Regions from separate parts of the Streptomyces manipurensis genome, predicted to be linked through region 2. Evidence: riboswitches for the same ligand, from Rfam matches in the RefSeq annotation. Region 2 holds a riboswitch; the other holds the start of a gene.
What was found. A riboswitch is a leader RNA that binds a small molecule or an ion and turns the genes downstream of it on or off. The one in region 2 is predicted to bind ZMP and ZTP.

Region 1 (5,606 bases), 1.6 Mb from region 2:
CGGGCACGGAGCGGTCCGTGGTGCAGTCGGCCGCGTGGCAGGACCTCGCGGTGCACGGCCTCTCCGCCTTCCGGCACCCGCAGGCCGAGCTCGCCCCGCGGGACGCGCTGGTCGTCGGCTACGGGACCCCGTCGGACAGCGCCTGGTCGCCGACGCTCGCGGCGCTCGCCGCCGCGCTGCCCTGACCCGGCGGCGCCGTGCCGGCGCCCCGGGCCCGTCCGCCGGGTGCGGGCATCACGGCGGGGGCGGCGCCGCGGGTGGAGCCGGGGCCGGTGGAGCCTCCGGTTCGCCGAAGCGGGACAGGGCCAGGGAGCCGGCCACCGCCACCGCGAAGCCCGTCACCGCCAGCCAGGTCAGGCCCTCCCGGGTGCGGTCGCCGAGCCAGACCACGCCCACCACCGCGGGGCCGACCGTCTCCCCGAGCACCAGGCCGGCCGTCGCCACCGTCACCGAGCCGCGGGCCAGCGCCGAGGTGAGGAGCAGGAAGCCGGCCGCCCCGCCCAGCAGGAGCGCGTACAGGGCGGGGTTCGTGACGTCCCACAGCGAGTCGACGAGCCGCACGGAGACCTCCACCACGCCGAAGCCCGTGCCCGACCCGAGGCCGAGGACCAGCGCGCGCGGCCCGTCCGGCAGCCCGCCCGCGACCGCCCCGACCAGCAGCACCAGGGCCGCCACTCCCAGCAGGCCCAGCTCCAGCGCGAGCGAGCCCGTCCCGGTGCCCTCCCTCCCGGCGGCGAGCCCCAGCATCAGCAGTCCCGCGCACACCACGCCCACCGCGGTCCACTCCGCCCGCGACAGCCGCACCGCCATCAGCCGCGAGGCGACCACCGCCGTCACGGCCAGACTGGCCGCCAGCGCCGCGCCGACCACGTAGATCGGCACGTGCCGCAGCGCGACGATCTGCAGCACGAATCCGGCGGCGTCCAGGCCGAGGCCCAGCACGTAGCGCCACTGCCGCGCGGCCCGCAGCAGCAGCGCGGCGTCCACCCCGGACCCGCTGCCCGGCTCCACGGACCGCGTCGCGACCGCCTGGAGGACGGACGCCGTGCCGAAGCACACCGCCGCACCGAGCGCGCAAATCATCCCAATCAGCACGAACTGACTCTAGGTCACGGATCTCACGGCGGCCGGATTCCATCGGCCGGTATGCCCGCTCTACTCTGTCGGCAGTACGCGAGGCCCCAGGGGGAGCAGCAGACATGGACAGCAGCAGCACCAACCAGCGCCGCATGCGCTCCGGCGCCGTCGCCCTCGGAGGGATGGGCCTGCTCGCGGCCACCCTCGTGGCCTGCGGCAGCAGCGACGAACCGGACCGGCGCTGTGCGTCCCGCTCCACGCTGCAGCACCTGAACAACAAGGAGTGCAAGAGCGGCGGCACCGGCTCCTACTACTACGGCGGCCACGTGAGCGCCGGCAAGGTCACGGGCGGCAGCTTCGACAAGTCCGCCGTCACCCGCGGCGGCATCGGCGGCCACTCCGGCTCCGGCTCCAGCGGCGGCTGACCCGACCATGCAGCGCCACACCATCGAGCCGCGGCCCGGCTGGCAGAAGACGGTCGAGGAGCAGGGGCTGATCTACCCCCTCACCCGGTACCCGGACGACACGCTGCGCCCCTACTGGGACGAGAGCGCCTACTACTCCTTCACCCTGCCCGAGGTGGAGGCGCTGGAGAACGTCGTCGAGGAACTGCACGCGATGTGCCTGGCCGCCGCCGCGCACATCGTCGAGCACGACCGCTTCGCCGACCTCGGCATCACCGATCCGGAGCTGGCCGCGCTGATCGCGCGGTCCTGGCACCGGCGGGCGGAACAGCCCTCCCTCTACGGCCGCTTCGACCTGCGCTACGACGGCACCGGCCCGGCCAAGATGCTGGAGTACAACGCGGACACCCCCACCTCCCTCGTGGAGGCGGCCAGCCCGCAGTGGTTCTGGATGGAGGAACGCTTCCCCGGCGCCGACCAGTGGAACTCCCTCCACGAGCGCCTCGTGGACGCCTGGCGCCGCCAGGCGGAGCTGCTGCCGCCCGGACCGCTGCACTTCGCCCACTCCGAGACCGACGAGCTCGGCGAGGACCTGATGACGGTCGCCTACCTCCAGGAGACCGCCGAGCAGGCCGGCCTGGACACCCAGGCGCTGTCCGTCGAGCAGATCGGCTGGGACAGCCTCTCCGGCCGGTTCGTGGACGAGAAGCTCCGCTTCATCCGCAGCTGCTTCAAGCTCTACCCGTGGGAGTGGCTGGCCACGGACATCTTCGGCCCGCAGGTCCTCGGCACCTACGACCACGGCGGCGGCTCCGGCACCACCTGCTGGATCGAGCCCCTGTGGAAGATGCTGCTCTCGAACAAGGCGCTGCTCGCGATCCTCTGGGAGCTCTTCCCCGAGCACCCGAACCTGCTGCCCGCCTACCTCGACGGCCCGCGCGAACTGGCCGGTCCCGAGTCGGCCGGCTACGTGGCCAAGCCGCTCCTCGGCCGCGAGGGCGCGGGGGTCACCCTGCACCCGGCGGGTGAGGACACCGAGCCGTTCGAGGCGCAGCCGGGGGAGCGGTACTGCTTCCAGGGCCTGGCCCCGCTGCCCGACTTCGACGGCAACCGGGTGGTCCTCGGCGCGTGGGTGGTCGAGGACGAGGCGGCCGGGCTCGGCATCCGCGAATCGGCGGGGCCGGTCACGGACGAGTACGCCCGCTTCCTGCCCCACGTCATCCTCTGAGTCCCGCGGCCCGGGCCCGGGACACCCGGCCCCGGGCTTCCGGGCGGCGGCCTCCGGTCCTCAGGCCGACAGCACCGCCCGGAGCTGGTCCAGCCCCCAGTCCAGGTCCTCCTTGCCGATGACCAGCGGCGGGGCGAGCCGGATGGTGGAGCCGTGGGTGTCCTTGACGAGCACGCCCCGCTCCATCAGCTTCTCGGAGATCTCCCGGCCGGTGCCGTGGGACGGGTCGATGTCGACGCCCGCCCACAGGCCGCGCCCCCGTACGGCGGTCACGGCGCCCCCGCCGACCAGCAGGCCCAGCTCCTGGTGGAGGTGGTCGCCCAGCTCGGCGGCCCGCTGCTGGAACTCGCCGGTCCGCAGCATGGCGATGACCTCCAGGGCGACGGCGCAGGCGAGCGGGTTCCCCCCGAAGGTGGAGCCGTGCTCGCCGGGCCGGAACACGCCGAGCACGTCGCGGTCGGCGACGACGGCGGAGACCGGGACGACCCCGCCGCCGAGCGCCTTGCCGAGGACGTACATGTCCGGGACGACGCCCTCGTGCTCGCAGGCGAAGGTGGCGCCGGTGCGCCCGAGGCCCGACTGGATCTCGTCGGCGATGAAGAGGACGCTGCGCTCGCGGGTCAGCTCCCGGACGCCGGCGAGGTACCCGGCGGGCGGCACCAGCACCCCCGCCTCGCCCTGGATCGGCTCCAGCAGCACGGCCACGGTGTTCTCGGTGACGGCGTGGGAGAGCGCGGTGAGGTCCCCGTACGGGACGATCTCGAAGCCCGGCGTGTACGGGCCGAAGTGGTCGCGGGCGTCGTGGTCGGTGGAGAAGGACACGATGGTCGTGGTCCGGCCGTGGAAGTTGTCGGCGGCCACCACGATCTTGGCGTGCCCGTCCGGGACGCCCTTGACCTCGTAGCCCCACTTGCGGGCGGTCTTCACGGCCGTCTCCACCGCCTCCGCGCCCGTGTTCATCGGCAGCACCATCTCCTTGCCGCACAGCGCGGCGAGTTCGGCGCAGAAGTCGGCGAACCGGTCGTGGTAGAAGGCCCGGGAGGTGAGGGTGACCCGCTCCAGCTGGGCCCGCGCGGCGTCGATCAGCCGCCGGTTGCCGTGCCCGAAGTTGAGCGCCGAGTACCCGGCGAGCATGTCGAGGTATCTGCGGCCCTCGACGTCGGTCATCCACGCGCCTTCGGCGGACGCGACCACGACGGGCAGCGGGTGGTAGGTGTGCGCGCTGTGCGCGTCGGCGGAGCGGATGGCGTCAGCTGTTGTCGACACGGGGTCTCCGATCGTCCGTCTGGCCGTTGAAGCGGTGACGAGGGTGGCGTCACCTTCTTATCGTCGCTCGGATCCCGGACGCAGAAACCTCCACCGCGGCGCGCCCGCTAAGGTGTTCGGTACGCACGGCGACTGGCGCACGGAGAACCGACTCCGGGGGAGTCGTGCGCGTTCGACCGCACACAGGGCCGCTCGCCTGGGCCTCGCGGGGTACCGATCACATCGACCCCGGAGGAGCCCGCATGAACGCGAGCCGCCATCCCGCCCTGTCCGCGACCGACCCCGAACTGGCGTCCTTCGTCGCGGCCGAAGAAGTGCTCCAGGCGCAGACCCTGCGCCTGATCCCCAGCGAGAACTACGTGTCCGCGGCCGTGCTCGAAGCCTCCGGCACCGTGCTGCAGAACAAGTACAGCGAGGGCTACCCCGGCCGCCGCTACTACGAGGGCCAGCAGAACATCGACCGGATCGAGGCCCTCGCGGTCGAGCGGGCCAAGGGCCTGTTCGGCGTGGACCACGCCAACGTGCAGCCGTACTCCGGGTCCCCGGCGAACCTGGCCGTTTACCTGGCCTTCGCGCAGCCCGGCGACACCGTGATGGGCATGGCCCTGCCGATGGGCGGCCACCTGACGCACGGCTGGGGCGTCTCGGCGACCGGCTCGTGGTTCCGCGGCGTGCAGTACGGCGTACGGGCCGACACCGGGCTGATCGACTACGACGCGGTGCGCGAGCAGGCCCTCGCCGAACGGCCCAGGCTGATCTTCTGCGGCGGCACCGCCCTGCCGCGCACGATCGACTTCGCCGCCTTCGCCTCGATCGCCCAGGAGGCGGGCGCGGTGCTCGTCGCGGACGTCGCCCACATCGCCGGCCTGATCGCGGGCGGCGCGCACCCCTCCCCGGCGGGGCACGTGGACGTCGTCTCCACCACCACGCACAAGACCCTGCGCGGTCCGCGCGGCGCGATGCTGATGTGCCGCGAGGAGCACGCGAAGGCGATCGACAAGGCGGTCTTCCCCGGGCTCCAGGGCGGCCCGCACAACCAGACGACGGCGGGCATCGCGGTGGCCCTGCACGAGGCGGCGCAGCCGTCCTTCGTCCGGTACGCGCACGCCGTCGTCGCCAACGCGAAGGCGCTGGCCGCGGTTCTGCTGGAGCGGGGCTTCGACCTGGTCTCGGGCGGTACGGACAACCACCTGATCCTGATCGACCTGACCGGCAAGGACGTGCCGGGCAAGGTGGCGGCCAAGGCCCTGGACCGGGCCGGGATCGTCGTGAACCACAACACCGTGCCGTTCGACCCGCGCAAGCCGTTCGACCCCTCGGGGATCCGGATCGGCACGCCGTCGCTGACCTCGCGGGGGCTGACCGCGGAGCACATGCCGCTGGTGGCGGACTGGATCGCGCGCGCGGTGGACGCCGCCGCGAAGGGGGACGAGCAGGCCCTCGGGGTGATCCGCGCCGAGGTCACCGACCTCATGGCCGCCTTCCCGGCCCCCGGGCTTCCGCTGTCGTGAACCTGCGGCGCCGTGCCGGGGGCGCTGCCCCCGCACGCCCGCGCCTCAGACGCCGGCGGGGCTGGACGTGCGGCCCCGCCGGGGTGCCCGAGCCTGCTTCCGTACCTGAGACAATGAGGC
Region 2 (5,606 bases):
GCCGGCTCCGGCTACGCGGCCGTCTACCAGGGCGTACTCTTCCTCTTCGCCGGAGTCGCCGTCTACGCCGTGATGGCCGCCCGCCGACACCGCCCGGCCCCCACCGCCTGACCCGCGGCCCGCGCGGGCCCGCCCCACGAAGACCTCCGCCCCGCCGGGCGGAGGTCTTCGCGCGTGCGCCACGGCCCCGGCCGGGCGGCGGCCGCCCCCGGTGCGGACCGGCCGCCGCCCGGGTACGCGGAAGCCCCCGCCCCGCCGGTGGCGGGACGGGGGCTCCGACGGGCCCGGTCAGTCCAGGTAGTCGCGCAGGACCTGCGAGCGCGACGGGTGGCGCAGCTTCGACATGGTCTTGGACTCGATCTGGCGGATGCGCTCACGGGTGACCCCGTACACGCGGCCGATCTCGTCCAGGGTCTTCGGCTGGCCGTCGTTGAGGCCGTAGCGCATCGACACCACGCCCGCCTCACGCTCCGAGAGCGTGCCCAGGATCGACTGGAGCTGCTCCTGGAGGAAGGTGAAGGAGACCGCGTCCGCGGGCACGACCGCCTCGGAGTCCTCGATGAGGTCACCGAACTCGCTGTCGCCCTCCTCACCCAGCGGGGTGTGCAGGGAGATCGGCTCGCGGCCGTACTTCTGGACCTCGATGACCTTCTCGGGGGTCATGTCGAGCTCCTTGCCCAGCTCCTCCGGAGTGGGCTCCCGGCCGAGGTCCTGGAGCATCTGGCGCTGCACACGGGCGAGCTTGTTGATGATCTCGACCATGTGGACGGGGATGCGGATGGTGCGCGACTGGTCGGCCATGGCACGCGTGATCGCCTGCCGGATCCACCAGGTCGCGTACGTGGAGAACTTGAAGCCCTTGGTGTAGTCGAACTTCTCGACCGCGCGGATCAGGCCGACGTTGCCCTCCTGGATCAGGTCCAGGAAGAGCATGCCGCGGCCGGTGTAGCGCTTGGCGAGGGAGACCACGAGGCGGAGGTTGGCCTCCAGCAGGTGGTTCTTCGCGCGGCGACCGTCCTCGACGAGGATCTCCAGCTCGCGCTTGAACGCGGGCTTGTGGTCCTCTTCCTCCTCGAGCTTGTACTCGGAGAAGAGACCGGCCTCGATGCGCTTGGCGAGCTCCACCTCCTGCTCGGCGTTGAGGAGCGGCACCTTGCCGATCAGCTTGAGGTAGTCCTTGACCGGGTCGGCGGTGGCGCCGGCCACCATGACCGTCTGCGCCGGGGCGTCGTCCTCGTCCTCGTCGGACAGCACGAAGCCCTGGGTGCCGGCCTTGGGAGCCTCCTCCTCGACCTCGTCGACGAGGTCCTCGGCGGCCCAGTCCTCACCCTCGGCGGCCGGGTTCTCGCCCTCGTCGGAGTCCTTGGCGCCGGTCTTCTTCGCCGCGGCGGTCTTCTTCACCGCGGTCTTCTTGGCGGCGGTCTTCTTGACCGTGCGCTTCTTGGGCTCGGCGGCGGCCTCGGCCGGCGCCTCACCCGCCGCGGCGGCCGACGGAGCGGATATCGCCGCGGCCGCGGAGGCGGCGGTGGTGGCGGGCGCGGCCGTGGCCGCGGTCTTGCGCGCGCCGATGGGGCGCGGCGCGGCGGTGGCCTTCTTGGTCACGGTGCGGGCCGGAGCGGCGGCAGCCTTGCGGGGCTTCTTCGCGGCGGCCTTGGTGGCGGGGGCCGCGCTGACGTGAAGGGCGACACCCTCCTCGTCGAGGACCTGGTTCAGACTGCGCAGGACCCGCTTCCACTGGTCCACCGGGATGCGGCCGGCCTCGAAGGCCTGGCGCACGTCGTCACCGTTGATGTGACCCTGCTCGCGGCCGCGCTCGACCAGCGCTACCAGGGCCTCGGATTCGGCGATCTCCGGAGGGAACGTACGGGACGGGCTGAGCGACACAAGGAGCCTCTCGTTGCGAACAGACAGTGGTGGGCGGGACATCATCGCGCGAACTCGGGAAACAGAGCCGAGGGGGGTCTGTATTCCGGGCCGCGCGAGGACACCTGTCGGTTCATCGCGTGCCCGAGTCGATTCGTTACGCGCTGAATTGAGTGACCTGCGCCACGCCACGACGGGGCAACCGATCCGGCGTGGATCCGTCCGCCCCGATCAGCCCTCTCGGTGGTCCGTTTTGCGGGCCTTGATGAGGAAACGGGCGGTGTGGGCGACGAACGGGCCGTCCCTTTCGATCTGTTCGTGCAGTTCGCGCAGCCGGTCCCGGTACTGCCCGACCGTGAAACCGGGCACCATCCAGATCACCTTGCGCAGGAAGTAGATCACCGCGCCGATGTCGTGGAACTCCGTACGCAGCCGCTCGGAGCGCAGGTCCACCACCTCCAGGCCGGCCGCGGTGGCGTCGGCGACCGCGTCGTCGGGGTGCCGGCCGCGCCGCACCTCCTCCGGCTGGGGCCCGAGGAAGTACTCGACGAGCTCGAAGACGCTCGCCGGGCCGACCTGCTGCGAGAGGTACGTCCCGCCCGGCGCGAGCACGCGCGCGATCTCGTCCCACCAGATCGTCACCGGGTGCCGGCTGGTCACCAGCTCGAAGGCCTCGTCACCGAAGGGCAGCGGGGGCTCGTCGGAGTCCGCGACCACCACCGCGCCCAGCGGGTGCAGCAGCTTCGTCGCCCGCCGGACGTTCGGCGGCCAGGACTCGGTGGCCGCGGTGAGGGCCGGGAGGGGCCCCGCGCCGGCGAGGACCTCGCCGCCGCCGGTCTGGATGTCCAGGGCGGAACGGACCCGGGCCAGGTGCTCGCCGAGCAGCCGCTGGTAGCCCCAGGAGGGGCGCTGCTCGGTCGCCCTGCCGTCGAGCCACGAGAAGTCCCAGCCGTCGACGGACACGGTCTCGGCTTCGGCGACAAGATGGTCGAAAGTGCGCGTCATGCATTGATCGTCGCAGGTGGGACGTCGGTGGACCACCGGATAAGTCGATTACAGTGGGGGCGGGCCGTGACTGGCGTTCGGGTGGATCACCACCGGGGAGCGGCCCGGCGTACACGCACCTCCCGTACGTCGACTGCCGCGCGCCTGGGCGACCGCGAACCGCGATCCGCAGCGACGTTCAGGAGACCCCGTGACGACCGCCCAGACTGCCACTGCCACTGCCACTGCCACCGCCGCCGGTACCGCCCGCCTCATGGACGGCACCGCCCTCGCCCGCCGCGTCTCGGAGCGCACCGCCGCCCTCGCGGCGAAGATCACCGAGCGCACCGGCACCGCCCCCTGCCTCGCGACCGTACTGGTCGGCGAGGACCCGGCCTCCGTCACCTACGTGCGCATGAAGCAGAACCGCTGCGCCAAGGCCGGCATCACCTCCCGCCACGTGGAGCTGCCTGCCTCGACCACCACCGAGGAGCTCGTCGCCGCGATCACGGCGCTCTCCGAGGACCCGGAGATCAGCGGCATCCTGCTCCAGCACCCGGTCCCGCACCACATCGACGAGCGGGCCGCCTTCGAGGCGATCGCCCCCGGCAAGGACGTCGACGGGGTCACCATGCACTCCTTCGCCGCCATGGGCTTCGGCCTGCCCGGCTTCGTCTCCTGCACCCCCGGCGGCATCATGCGCCTGCTCGCCGAGTACGACGTGGACCTCACCGGCAAGCACGCCGTGGTCGTCGGCCGCAGCGCCATCCTCGGCAAGCCGGCCGGGATGCTGCTGCTGGAGCAGAACGCCACCGTCACCTACTGCCACTCGCGCACCCGGGACCTCCCCGAGATCGTGCGCCAGGCGGACGTCCTGGTCGCCGCCGTCGGCAAGGCCGAATTCATCCGCGGCGAGGACATCAAGCCGGGCGCGGTGGTCCTGGACGCCGGCTACAACGAGGGCAACGTGGGCGACGTCCACTTCGAGTCGGCCGCGGCCCGCGCCTCCCTGATCACGCCCGTCCCGGGCGGTGTCGGCCCGATGACCATCGCCGTGCTGCTGGAGCAGACGGTCCAGGCGGCCGCCGCCCAGGCCGGACTGGACCTCGCGGAGCTCTGACGCGGCCCCGCAGGGGTCACGGGCTCAGCGGGCCCGGCCGACGGGGTCGGCCGGGCCGGGACGCCGGGCCAGCCCGGCGAGCGCGCGCTCGGCGAGGGTCAGCGGGGGCCCGGCCGGGGCGCCGCGCTCCGAGGCGCGCAGGACGTGCCACACCACCGACGGCCGCAGCCAGTGCGCCGGCCCGCTGCTCATGGTGATCACCCGGAAGAAGGCGTCGGTGAGTTCCCGGCGGGTGGTGGCTCCCGTCATCAGCCGGCCGACGTAGGCGTTGAGCAGCCCGGCCCCGGTCCGCGGCCGCATGCCCGTGGCCCCCGGGTAGAGGATGTCCTGCGAGGTGGCCAGGTCCCAGGCGGTGGCCACCCGCGGGGCGATCGCGCGCTGCGCGGCCCGCCCGAAGCCCGGAGCCGCGACGCCGGTGTCCCGCAGCAGGTCGCGTACCGCCAGCAGTCCCTGCGCGGCGACGGTCATGCCCTGGCCGTACAGAGGGTTGAACGTCGCGACCGAGTCGCCGACGGCGAAGAACCCGTCGGGCAGGGCGGCCTTCTCGAAGAAGATCCGGCGGTTGGCGTTGCCCCGGGTGACGGCGACGTCCGTGAGGGGCCTGCGGCCCTCCAGCAGCTCACCGACGATCGGGTCGCGCACGCTCCTGGCGAACGGGACGAACGCGTCGGGGTCCCCCGTGGGGCGGCCGCCGCGGGTGCCCGACAGGGTCGCCTGCCACTGCCCGTTCTCGATGGGCACGATGGTGGCCGTCCGCCCCGGCACGGGCACCCTCGGATCGGACTGCACGTTGACGATGGGGAAGCCCGCCGCGTGCGCCCCGGCGGGCGCCTCGAAGACCCGGGTCGCGTAGACCAGCCCCGAGTCGACCTCGGCCCGGCGCAGGCCGGTCACCCCGAGGGCCCGGAGCCACTGCACGGCGTGGGAGCCGCGCCCGGACGCGTCGACCACCAGGTCGGCGGGGACGGAGCGGCCCCGATCCTCCGGTGTGTCGACGAGGACCCCGGTGACCCGGGCCGCGCTGCCCAGCAGTCCGCCGACCCGGCCGTTCTGGAGGGTGCGGACACCCGGCAGGGCCGTCACCCGGGCCCGTACCACCGAGTCCAGGAGGTCCCGGCTGCAGGAGATGCTGAACTGCATCTCCGGGCGGCGCGGGATCCAGCCCTGGGCGGTCATGGTGACCAGGTCGGCGGGCAGGCTGCGGCGCAGCGCACCGGCGGCCGTCCAGCCCTCGGTGATGCCGGGGAGGATCCGCTCGATCGCCCGCGCCCCTCCCGACCACAGCACGTGGACGTGCCGCGCCTGCGGCAGCCCGCGGCGCGGGGCCGGGCCCACCGGGAGCGTGTCCGCGTCGATGAGCGTGACCGTCGCGTGCTCGGCGAGGACGGCGGCCGCGAGCAGGCCGGCCATGCTGCCGCCGATGACGACGACGTGCGGGGCCGGGGAGGACTGCGTCATGGTGTCGGGCTCTCTGTCGGGGCCGCGCCGACGGCAGCGGCGTGCGGGGGCGGTGGCGTGTGCGGCGCCCGGCGGCGGGCCGTACGGGGTGAACGGCACCCGGCACCGAAGGCGCGCGGGCGAGCGCGCGAGCCCGGGGGATCGCGCGGCCCGGGTCCGTGCCCGGTACGCGCGGCCGGGG

Region 1: linked by a shared signal. The riboswitch ahead of glyA (serine hydroxymethyltransferase) and the one ahead of ACPU2J_RS27865 (bifunctional 5,10-methylenetetrahydrofolate dehydrogenase/5,10-methenyltetrahydrofolate cyclohydrolase) in region 2 are both predicted to bind ZMP and ZTP.

The regions. Positions count from the first base shown of each region.
Region 1 covers NZ_CP186950.1:4,511,636-4,517,241, forward strand. The annotation lists gene ACPU2J_RS20990 (PLP-dependent aminotransferase family protein) at 1-185, shown strand, start outside; gene ACPU2J_RS20995 (hypothetical protein) at 235-1,083, opposite strand; gene ACPU2J_RS21000 (hypothetical protein) at 1,200-1,502, shown strand; gene ACPU2J_RS21005 (glutathionylspermidine synthase family protein) at 1,510-2,709, shown strand; gene rocD (ornithine--oxo-acid transaminase) at 2,770-3,975, opposite strand; ZMP/ZTP riboswitch at 4,094-4,184, shown strand; gene glyA (serine hydroxymethyltransferase) at 4,218-5,486, shown strand.
Region 2 covers NZ_CP186950.1:6,095,188-6,100,793, forward strand. The annotation lists gene ACPU2J_RS27850 (amino acid permease) at 1-111, shown strand, start outside; gene ACPU2J_RS27855 (RNA polymerase sigma factor) at 289-1,884, opposite strand; gene ACPU2J_RS27860 (methyltransferase domain-containing protein) at 2,095-2,868, opposite strand; ZMP/ZTP riboswitch at 2,925-3,025, shown strand; gene ACPU2J_RS27865 (bifunctional 5,10-methylenetetrahydrofolate dehydrogenase/5,10-methenyltetrahydrofolate cyclohydrolase) at 3,122-3,967, shown strand; gene ACPU2J_RS27870 (NAD(P)/FAD-dependent oxidoreductase) at 3,992-5,425, opposite strand.